DNA from 2 places in the Streptomyces sp. 1222.5 genome. Region 2 is predicted to be linked to the other one. Evidence: riboswitches for the same ligand, from Rfam matches in the RefSeq annotation. Region 2 holds a riboswitch; the other holds the start of a gene.

Region 1 (5,645 bases), 4.3 Mb from region 2:
CTCGGACCGCGCGGGGTGGTGGCGACCGCGTCGTACGAGGCCCGGGTGTTCGGGGTCAACTCGGCGATGCCCATGGCGCAGGCGCGCCGAAGGGCCCCCAACGCCGCCTATCTGGTGCCGCGCTTCACCGTGTACCGGTCGATCAGCGAGCAGGTGATGGCGCTGCTGCGTGAGCTGTCGCCGCTGGTGGAGCCGCTCAGCCTGGACGAGGCGTTCGTGGATCTGGAGGCCGGGGGGACGGCCTGGGACGAGGAGTCGGCGCGGCTGGCCGGGGTGAAGCTGCGCGCGGACATCCGGGCGGCCACCGGGCTCACCGGGTCGGTGGGGCTCGCCGCCTCCAAGATGCTCGCGAAGATCGCCTCCGAGCAGGCCAAGCCGGACGGCCTTGTGCTCATCGAGCCGGGGACCGAGCGGGCACTGCTGGCGCCGATGACGGTCCGGACGCTGCCGGGGGTCGGGCCGGCCACCGGGGACCATCTGCGCAGAGCCGGGATCACCACGGTCGAGGAGCTGGCCGAGGCGGGGGAGGACGAGCTGGTCCGGCTGCTCGGCAAGGCGCACGGGCACGCGCTGTACGCGATGGCCCTGGCGCACGACGATCGGCCCGTGGTGGCCGAGCGGGAGGCCAAGTCGGTGTCGGTCGAGGACACCTACGACGTGGACATCCACGACCGGCTGCGGGTGGGGCTCGAGGTGCAGCGGCTGGCCGACCGCTGTGTGGGGCGGCTGCGCGGTGCCGGGCTGTCGGGGCGGACCATCGTGCTCAAGGTGCGCCGGTACGACTTCTCGACGCTCACCCGTTCCGAGACGCTGCGGGGGCCGACGGACGATCAGGCGGTGATCCGGGAGGCGGCCGCGCGGCTGCTGGAGGCGGTGGACACGACGGGCGGGGTGCGGCTGCTCGGTGTGGGGGTCACGGGGCTCGCGGACTACACCCAGGAGGACCTGTTCGCGCAGGCGGCGCAGCCGCAGTCCTCGGGGGCGGTGGAGGCTCCGCCGGTGGACGCCGTCGCCGAGGTGGTGCCGGCGCCGGAGGAGCCCCCCGAGCGGCACTGGCGCGCGGGTCAGGACGTGCGGCACGCGGAGTACGGGCCCGGCTGGGTGCAGGGCAGCGGGCTGGGGCGGGTCACCGTTCGGTTCGAGACTCCGCAGTCCCCTCCCGGGCGGGTGCGGACGTTCTCGGTCGGGGATCCCGCGCTCGAGGTGGGTGAGCCGCTGCCGCTGGTCCTGGACCCGGGCCCGGCCCACTCGCCCATCCGTCCCACCCCGCCGAGCGGTGCTCCCCACGGGGCTCCGCCCCGGACCCCGGCAGAAGCCGCCGCGCCGACCGCCGGTGGACGGGCGACTCCGGGGGAGACGGCGGACGGCCACGTCGCCGTGCCGGGCAACGGCTGACGCACGGTTCCACCCCGGGCCCCGGCGGGCACCGCGAGGGTGCTGCCGACCGGTGCACCGCCCGCGACGGAGCCGAGCGTTCGCGGACGGGCGGCCGAGGACGTGCGGCGCGCGGGGTGCCGCGGACGTTTTCGGATGGGTGGAGGAGAGGGAGGGTGCCGGGGTCAGGGTTCTTCCGAGCCTGCCAGCTTGCCGAAGTCGTGATCGGGGATCGCGTGGGGCGGCGCCACGTCGAGGCCGTAGTGGTGGTAGAGCTGGAGTTCCTGCTCGGGGGAGAGATGGCGGCCGACGCCGAAGTCGGGGGCGTCCTTGATGAGCGCGCGTTCGAAGGGGACCCGGAGGGCACCCTCGATCAGTTCGCTGGGCTCCAGGGGGACGAAGGCGTCCCGGGAGAACAGGCCGGTGCGTATGGCCGCCCACTCGGGCACGCCGGTGGCGTCGTCGAGGTACACCTCGTCGATGGTGCCGATCTTGGTGCCATTGCGGTCGAACGCCTTGCGGCCGATCAGGTTGCGCGGATCGATGTCGGTCAGCACGGTCCCTCTCCCTCCACGTGGTCGCAACTCATCCGTAAGCACTACAAAAGAGCACATTCAAGGAGGCGGCCACTCGAAGCCCCGGGCGTTGACCTCGCTGGTAGGCTGACAGCGGCTGCTGACCCCGTGCGGGAGAGTCCTCCGACCACCGTCGGAGGCGCCGAAGGAGCAAATCCTCCCCGGAATCTCTCAGGCCCACGTACCGCACGGACGAGGTCACTCTGGAAAGCAGGGCGGATGTCGACGGCGTCCGCCCTCACCGACGGTGAAAGCCGGCGTCCACGGACGTCCGGTGAAGCTCTCAGGTTGAGATGACAGAGGGGGAGGCCGTCGGGGTATCCGTACCGGGGTGCCCCTCGAAGGTCGCGTCAGACCAGGAGGCCTCCGCAATGACCGCCCATCGCACCCCGCTCGCCGAGCTCGAAGCCGGCATTCCCTTCGAGCAGCGCCACATCGGCCCCGACCACGAGGCGCGGGCCAAGATGCTCGCGCACGTCGGCTACGGCTCCCTCGACGACCTGACCGCCGCCGCGGTCCCGGACGTGATCAAGAACGCCGACGCGCTGGACCTGCCGGGGGCCCGCACCGAGGCCGAGGTGCTCGCCGAGCTTCGCTCGCTCGCCGACCGCAACCAGGTCCTCGGGTCCATGATCGGGCTCGGTTACTACGGCACCTTCACCCCGCCGGTCATCCTGCGCAACGTCATGGAGAACCCGGCCTGGTACACCGCCTACACGCCGTACCAGCCGGAGATCTCCCAGGGCCGTCTGGAGGCCCTGCTGAACTTCCAGACGATGGTCGCCGAGCTGACCGGCCTGCCCACCTCCGGCGCCTCCCTGCTGGACGAGGGCACCGCCGCCGCCGAGGCGATGTCGCTGTCCCGGCGCATGGGCAAGAACAAGAAGGGCCTCTTCCTGATCGACGCGGACGCGCTGCCGCAGACGATCGCCGTGATCGAGACCCGTGCCGAGCCGACCGGTGTCGAGGTCGTCGTCGCCGACCTCAGCGACGGCATCCCGGCCGACATCGCCGCCCGTGAGATCAACGGCGTACTGCTCCAGTACCCGGGCGCCTCCGGAGTCGTACGCGACCTCAAGCCGGTCATCGACCGGGCGCACGAGCTGGGCGCCCTCGTCACCGTCGCCGCCGACCTGCTGGCCCTGACCCTGCTGACCTCGCCGGGCGAGCTCGGCGCGGACATCGCCGTCGGCACCACCCAGCGCTTCGGCGTGCCCATGGGCTTCGGCGGTCCGCACGCCGGCTACATGGCCGTCCACGAGAAGTTCGCGCGCAGCCTGCCCGGCCGCCTCGTCGGTGTCTCCGTCGACGCCGACGGCCACAAGGCCTACCGCCTCGCGCTCCAGACGCGTGAGCAGCACATCCGCCGTGAGAAGGCCACCAGCAACATCTGCACCGCGCAGGTCCTGCTCGCGGTGATGGCCGGCATGTACGCCGTCTACCACGGCCCCGAGGGACTGCGGACCATCGCCCGCCGCACCCACCGCTACGCCTCCCTCCTCGCCGCGGGCCTGCGCGGCGGCGGGATCGAGATCGTCCACGGCGCGTACTTCGACACGCTCACCGCGCGCGTCCCCGGCAAGGCCGCCGAGGTCGTCGCCGCTGCCCGGGACAACGGGGTCAACGTGCGCGCGGTCGACGCCGACCACGTCTCCGTCGCCTGCGACGAGACCACCAACCGCGCGCAGCTCGCCGCCGTCTGGTCCGCCTTCGGTGTGGACGCCGACATCGAGGCGCTGGACGCGACGGCCGAGGACACCCTGCCCGAGGCGCGGCTGCGCACCGACGACTACTTGACCCACCCGGTCTTCCACGAGCACCGCTCCGAGACCGCGATGCTGCGCTACCTGCGCAAGCTCGCCGACCGCGACTACGCGCTCGACCGCGGCATGATCCCGCTGGGCTCCTGCACCATGAAGCTCAACGCGACCACCGAGATGGAGCCGGTCACCTGGCCCGAGTTCGGCCAGCTGCACCCCTTCGTGCCCGCCGAGCAGGCCGAGGGCTACCTCACGCTCATCCGCGAGCTGGAGGATCGTCTCGCCGAGGTCACCGGGTACGACAAGGTCTCGCTCCAGCCGAACGCCGGTTCGCAGGGCGAGCTGGCCGGTCTGCTGGCCGTCCGCGGCTACCACCGGGCCAACGGTGACGACCAGCGCACCATCTGCCTCATCCCGTCCTCCGCGCACGGCACCAACGCGGCGAGCGCCGTGATGGCCGGCATGAAGGTCGTCGTCGTCAAGACCGCCGACGACGGCGAGATCGACGTCGAGGACCTGCGCGCCAAGATCGAGAAGCACCGTGACGAGCTGTCCGTGCTGATGATCACCTACCCGTCGACGCACGGTGTGTTCGAGGAGCACGTCGCCGACATCTGCGCGCAGGTGCACGAGGCCGGCGGTCAGGTCTACGTCGACGGCGCCAACCTCAACGCGCTGGTCGGTCTCGCCAAGCCGGGTCACTTCGGCGGTGACGTCTCCCACCTGAACCTGCACAAGACCTTCTGCATCCCGCACGGTGGCGGCGGCCCCGGCGTCGGCCCGGTCGCGGTCCGCGAGCACCTGGCGCCGTACCTGCCGAACCACCCGCTCCAGCCGGCGGCCGGCCCCGAGACGGGCGTCGGCCCGATCTCGGCGGCGCCGTGGGGCAGCGCGGGCATCCTCCCCATCTCGTGGGCGTACGTCCGCCTGATGGGCGGCGAGGGCCTCAAGCGCGCCACCCAGGTCGCCGTGCTCTCGGCGAACTACGTCGCCAAGCGCCTCGAGCCGCACTTCCCGGTTCTCTACACCGGTCCGGGCAACCTGGTCGCGCACGAGTGCATCATCGACCTGCGCCCGCTGACCAAGGCGACCGGCGTCAGCGTGGACGACGTGGCGAAGCGCCTGATCGACTACGGCTTCCACGCGCCGACGATGTCCTTCCCGGTGGCCGGCACGCTGATGATCGAGCCGACCGAGTCGGAGGACCTCATCGAGCTGGACCGTTTCTGCGACGCGATGATCGCCATCCGCGCGGAGATCGAGAAGGTCGGCGCCGGCGCGTGGCCGGCGGAGGACAACCCGCTGGTCAACGCCCCGCACACCGCTGCGGCGCTCGGCGGTGAGTGGACGCACGCCTACAGCCGCGAGGATGCCGTCTTCCCGGCCGGCGTCTCGGCCGCGGACAAGTACTGGCCGCCGGTGCGCCGTATCGACCAGGCCTTCGGCGACCGCAACCTGGTGTGCTCCTGCCCGCCGCTGGACGCCTACGAGGACTGAGCGAACCGACGGTGAAGGCCCCGCCCGGATTCCGGGCGGGGCCTTCGGGCTTCCTACGCCGTCGCCAGCGCGACCTCGGTGGACTTGATCAGGGCGATGACGTCGGAGCCCACGAAGAGCCCGAGGTCGCCGGCCGCGTCCTTGGTGATCGCGGCGGTGAGCTCGCCCCCGGCCATGGAGACCTTCACGGTGGCCATGACCTCGCCGAGCAGGAGCTGGGTGACCGTACCCGGGACCTGGTTGCGGATCGACAGGCCCTCGGTGCGGCTGGTGGCGAGGGCGACCTCGGTCGACTTCACCAGGGCGCGCACCTCGGAGCCCGGGGCGAGGCCGAGCTCCTCGACGGCCTCCAGCGTGATGGCCGCCGTGAGGTTCTGCCCGCCGGCCAGCCGGACCTTCACGGTCGCCATGACCTCACCCGGCCGCACTTCGGTGACGG
Region 2 (5,645 bases):
GCAACCTGCAAGAAGCAGGCTGACGGAGCCGATGGCCGCGATCGCGGCCAGCGCTGACCTTCGCATGATGGGCGCTTTCCCCTCCATTGTTGGAAACTTTTCGGGCTCTCCGCCGCCGGCGTCAGCGGCTGCGTGGGTCGAGAGCATCGCGGAGACCGTCACCCAGCAGGTTGAAGGCCAGGACGGTCACGAAGATGGCGAGACCGGGAACGATCATGTACTGCGGGTCGACCTGGTAGTACGTGACCGCTTCGCGGAGCATGCCGCCCCAGGACGCCTGCGGGGGCTGGATGCCGACGCCGAGGAAGCTCAGGGACGCCTCGAAGAGGATGTTGGTCGGGATGAGCAGCGTCGAGTAGACGATGATCGGGCCGACCAGGTTGGGCATCAGCTCCCGGAACAGGATGTACGGGGCCTTGGCACCCATGCCGCGGGAGGCGTCGACGAACTCGCGCTCCCGCAGGGCGAGGGTCTGCCCGCGGACGATCCGGCCCAGGTAGGGCCAGTTGAAGAAGCCGATGACGAAGATGAGCACGCTCAGGTGGAGCGGGAGCCCGTTGAGGCCGAACGCGCCGCCCTGCAGGGTCGCGGAGATGGCGATGGCGAACAGCAGGAGGGGGAAGGCCAGGAACGTGTCCATCAGCCGGCTGATCACGTTGTCGACGCGGCCGCCGTAGTAGCCGGCGATGACACCCATGATCGCGCCGATCACGTTGGACAGGATGGTGGCGCCGAAGGCGACCACCAGCGACACCCAGGAGCCCTCCAGGACGCGGGTGGCGATGTCACGGCCGAACTTGGGGTCCACGCCGAGCGGGTGGTCCGCGCTCATGCCGCCCCAACTGCCCTTGGGCAGCGAGGTGTCCGGGGTGATCAGGTCCTGGTTGAAGGCGTTGGGGTCGAGCCCCAGGGCGGCCTGGAGGGGGCGCGAGAGGATCGCGAGGAGGATCAGCAGGATCACGATGATGCCGCCGGCGACGGCGACCTTGTCCTTCTTGAACCGGGTCCAGGCGATCTGACCCAGAGAACGACCCTCGATCTGCCCCTTACCGGCACCCGCGAGCACAGCCTCCGGCTGTGCCTCGGCTGCCGCCCCGGTGGTCTCGATCGGTGCGGTCACGGTGAGCGACCCCTCTCGCCGGTGGTGACCGGCCTGCGCCTGCCGCGGATTGCGGCTTTGTCGACTTGCCATCGATCACGAGGTCTCGACCTCGCGTCTGAGTCGCGAGTCTTCAGCGTGGCCGCGATCACCCGCCAGATGTGGCGGCGAAAGTATGCGCAACCGTGATGCAGTGCGGGGGATTCCGTTATCCGAACAGTGGGTAACGGCTCTCGGACGCGGGCCAGTTGTGGCGGAACGGGGAATTTGCGCGATTTGGGGCGTACGGCTGATGTCTACGCGCGCAGAAGCACTCGGTCCGCGCAAATCCTGCGTTCCGGCGCCAAGGAGCGGGGTGCCGCGACGAGTTGATCAGTAGCCACCGTGCACCGGCGGATAGCCGTATCCCGCGGCCGGCGCCTGCGGCTGCGGAGCGGCCTGCAGCTGGGGCTGGGGCGGGGCCGCGTGGGCCTCGCGGTCGTAGAACGGGCGCGCGTTGGCCCGCATCCACATCACCACCGGGTCGTACTCGTCGGTCATCGCGACCGTCGACACCGGCAGCCCCTCCGGGACCGCCCCGACGGACTGCTGCATCATCCCGCGGACCGAGTCGACCGCGGCGGGCGAGGTGTCGTACACGTCCAGGCCGAGGGCGAGGTACGGCGCCCCGAGCGCCGGCTGCACCCAGGCGCGGCGCAGGGAGCGCAGGGCCGGGGTGCGGTGGGCGTTCTGCGCGAGCAGGGCGTAGAACTGCGGGATCTCGATGGTGGGTTCGGCGAGCCGGAGCGGGCCGGCGGGCTGCCGGTCCAGTCCGGTGGCGAGACGGCGCAGGTCCAGCCAGGGGATGCCGACGCCGCCGCCCCGGGCGTGCGGGTTGAGCCAGAGGCCGTAGTGGTCGGGGTAGAGGGTGCGGGCCACGTCGAGCCCGTCGACCACTTCGTACGAGCGGTTCCAGCCGCTGGCCGACAGCTCCTGGGCGGAGGTGACACAGGGGGCGTAGTGGAAGCCGTCGACCTCCATGTCCCCGTACTGGGCGTCCGGGGAGCCGGCCTGGCCGTGCCACAGGAGCATCCAGATCTGGCCGGAGGAGGGGGTGGCGAGGGCGCGGAGCAGGGCCTCGTAGGCGTCGTAGCGTCCGGGCGTGACCTGGCGCAGCATGTTTTCCACGCTGCCGCTTGGGCTCGCGCTCACCTGTCTTACCGCCCCTCCGATTGTTCCCCGCGTGTGGGGACAGCTTAAGCGCCCAGGAGCCCGGGGCCTCGTGTTCGTGCGCGGGTGCGGATAGGTGGTGGGTCCACGCGCCCCGCGGCGGCGGCGCCCGCCGGACGCGGCCGCGCGCTCCCGGGGTCGCCCGCGCCCGCGTCGGGTCTAGTGACCGTACTGGTGGAAGGGGCGGACGTGGGTCTTCAGCCAGTCGGCGACCGGGTCCTGGGCGACGTCCAGGAGGACGAGGTTGACCGGCCACTTGACCGGGACTTTGCCGAGGGCCCGGCCCAGGGCCTCCAGCGGCAGCGCGCGCAGGTCGCCGTCCCACTGGGAGAGTTCGACGCCCACGAACATCACCGGGTCGGCCGTCTCGATCGCGGCGAGGCAGCGGCGGGCGGTGAGCACCACGCCGGTCTGCGCGAACTCGGCGGAGGCGGCGGCGAGGAAGTCGACCGGGTCGTCCTGCCAGTCGGGCTCGAAGAGCCGGACCCGGCCGCCGGTGCCGAGCCCGTCGAGCGGGGTGCGGCCGGCCCGGCACAGCTCGGCGACCGCCTCGGGCGGCAGCGGCACGCCGACCACGCCTCCCGGGTTCACGACCAGGCCCGCCTGCGGGGGCAGGCCCTGGGCGAACTCCACGGCGGGGGCGATGGTGAACGACATGTGAGAGCCGGCCACCTGGCGCAGCTGCTCCTCGGAGCTGAACACCGGGACGTACACCTGGCCGTCGATCTCGGTGGTGGGCAGGTCGAGCGGGCCGCTGTCCGGGCCTCCGCCGTTGGGCAGGGGGATCCACAGGAAGCTCCGGCCGAGGACCTCGACGATCCGGCCGCCGGCCGCGGGTATGCCGAGGGATGCCGAGAGCACCTCCTCCAGTTCGTTGCCCGGCCAGCCGCCGTGCGGGTGGGGGTGCGCCTGTGCCGGGAAGTCCGCGCTGATGTCCGCCGGGAAGTCCATCTGCCTACCGCCTGCTGGGAACCACTGCTGTGAGCTAGAAGGCTAGCGGGTGGCTGTGACAGCGCCTCACCGAGTGAAGCCCACGCGGCTGAGGACGTCCGCCGCGTCCCGGTCCAGCAGCACCGCCGAACCGCAGCCGGCGGGCAGCTCCCCCTTCTCCACGGCGCACAGCAGGCGCTCGGCCGTACGGCGGTGGCGGCGGAAGGCGTAGCGGGACACGCCCCGGCCGCGCTCGCGCTGGCCCGCCCTGGCCGTGCCGGGCGGGACGTCGAGGAGGAGCAGGTGCAGGGTGCCGCCGCGGCGCCGGGCCTCGCGGGCCAGCCAGGCGCGCACCCACGGCTGGGTGCCGCAGTCGTGCACGACGACGCCCTCGCCGGTGCGCAGGGCCCTGCGCAGGCCGGTGTAGTGGGCGAGGCGGACCAGCGGGCGGTAGAGCGCGTACGGGAGCGCGCGCGGGACCTTGGTGTCCCAGCGGTCTCGGGTGTCCTGGGAGTCGATGCGGTGGCCGGTGACCGTGCGGTGCATGAGGGTGGACTTGCCGCTGCCGGGCAGGCCGGTGATCACCACCAGGTCGGCCGGCCCGAAGAGCAGGGCGTGCGGGCTGCGGCCCGCGCGGTCGCGCAGGTCGCGGACGACCGGGACGGAGCGGGCCGCCGCGCGCTCACGGGCCGGCGCGGAAGGCTGCTTCGGCACCGCGATGCCGGTGGTGGCGGCGTAGGCCGAGGTCCTGTTCACCGTGATCGTCCTCCCCTGTGGGTTCGGTAACCCCCTTGCCCGCTAAATGTAAAGAGAAGGTAATGCGGTTGGGTGCGCGTACTGCCACAGGTCGGTTACAGAATGCGGGCCCTGACGGGTGGGGGCGCGGCGTGCAATGATGAGCCCGCCAACTGCATACCGGCCGTTTGAATCCGCGCGGGAGAGTCCCCGGCAGTCTTCACCGGGGCGCCGAAGGAGCAAGTCCCTCCCTTGAATCTCTCAGGCCCCGTTACCGCGCGGGCGAGGCACATCTGAAAAGCGGGCCGCTGTGACAGCGGCCCCACCCACGGTGCAAGCCGTGATCGTCCCTGTGGCGGTCGTGGCGAACCTCTCAGGTTCCGATGACAGATGGGGAGGAACGTTCCTCGCCCGTCCCATTCCTGTCCTGGGAGACGACCGACCGATGAGCAGCACTGAACCCCGTCTCACCGCGCTCGATGCCGTGCATCGCTCGCTCGGTGCGACGATGACCGACTTCGCCGGCTGGGACATGCCCCTGCGCTACGGCTCCGAGCGCGACGAGCACCTCGCCGTGCGGACCAGGGCCGGCCTCTTCGACCTCTCCCACATGGGCGAGATCACCGTGTCCGGCGCCGATGCGGCCGCCCTGCTGAACCACGCCCTGGTCGGCAACATCGCCTCGGTCGGTGTCGGCCGCGCCCGCTACACCATGATCTGCCAGGCCGACGGCGGCATCCTGGACGACCTGATCGTCTACCGGCTCGCCGAGACCGAGTACATGGTCGTGGCCAACGCCTCGAACGCGCAGGTGGTGCTGGACGCGCTCACCGAGCGTGCCGCCGGCTTCGACGCCGAGGTCCGCGACGACCGGGACGCCTACGCGCTGATCGCCGTCCAGGGCCCGGAGTCCCCCGGCATCCTGAAGTCGCTCACCGACGCCGACCTGGACGGCCTGAAGTACTACGCCGGCCTGCCCGGCACGGTCGCCGGCGTGCCCGCGCTGATCGCCCGCACCGGTTACACCGGCGAGGACGGCTTCGAGCTGTTCGTGAAGCCGGAGCACGCGGTCGAGCTGTGGCAGGCGCTGACCGAGGCCGGCGAGGGCGCCGGTCTGGTGCCGTGCGGTCTGTCCTGCCGGGACACCCTGCGCCTGGAGGCGGGCATGCCGCTGTACGGGCACGAGCTGACCACCTCCCTTACCCCCTTCGACGCCGGGCTCGGCCGCGTGGTCAAGTTCGAGAAGGAGGGCGACTTCGTCGGGCGCGAGGCGCTCGCCGCGGCCGCCGAGCGCGCCTCCGCCGAGCCGCCCCGGGTCCTGGTCGGCCTGATCGCCGAGGGCCGCCGGGTGCCGCGCGCCGGGTACCCCGTCGTCGCGGACGGCCAGGTGATCGGCGAGGTCACCTCCGGCGCCCCCTCCCCCACCCTGGGCAAGCCGATCGCCATGGCCTACGTCGACGCCGCGCACGCGGCGCCGGGCAGCGCGGGCGTGGGCGTGGACATCCGGGGCAGCCACGAGCCGTACGAGGTCGTGGCGCTGCCCTTCTACAAGCGCCAGAAGTAGACACTGGGCGGCGGAACGCACCGGTCGCACGACCCGCGCGTCCTCCGCCTGCCCGCGAACCGTCCCAGCGGTACCCCATTCACCAGCACTCCCGCGCGTACAGGAGAA

Evidence for each region. A riboswitch is a leader RNA that binds a small molecule or an ion and turns the genes downstream of it on or off. The one in region 2 is predicted to bind glycine.
Region 1: another riboswitch for glycine. It lies ahead of gcvP (aminomethyl-transferring glycine dehydrogenase); the one in region 2 lies ahead of gcvT (glycine cleavage system aminomethyltransferase GcvT).

The regions. Positions count from the first base shown of each region.
Region 1 covers NZ_FNSZ01000001.1:7,165,073-7,170,717, forward strand. Annotated here, with positions in the region: gene BLW57_RS32470 (DNA polymerase IV) at 1-1,395, shown strand, start outside; gene BLW57_RS32475 (PRC-barrel domain-containing protein) at 1,560-1,931, opposite strand; glycine riboswitch at 2,051-2,146, shown strand; gene gcvP (aminomethyl-transferring glycine dehydrogenase) at 2,321-5,206, shown strand; gene BLW57_RS32485 (TOBE domain-containing protein) at 5,260-5,645, opposite strand, start outside.
Region 2 covers NZ_FNSZ01000001.1:2,913,522-2,919,166, forward strand. Annotated here, with positions in the region: gene BLW57_RS12955 (ABC transporter substrate-binding protein) at 1-87, opposite strand, end outside; gene BLW57_RS12960 (ABC transporter permease) at 122-1,120, opposite strand; gene BLW57_RS12965 (enhanced serine sensitivity protein SseB C-terminal domain-containing protein) at 1,472-2,257, opposite strand; gene BLW57_RS12970 (enhanced serine sensitivity protein SseB) at 2,468-3,259, opposite strand; gene BLW57_RS12975 (AAA family ATPase) at 3,326-3,994, opposite strand; glycine riboswitch at 4,163-4,260, shown strand; gene gcvT (glycine cleavage system aminomethyltransferase GcvT) at 4,419-5,537, shown strand.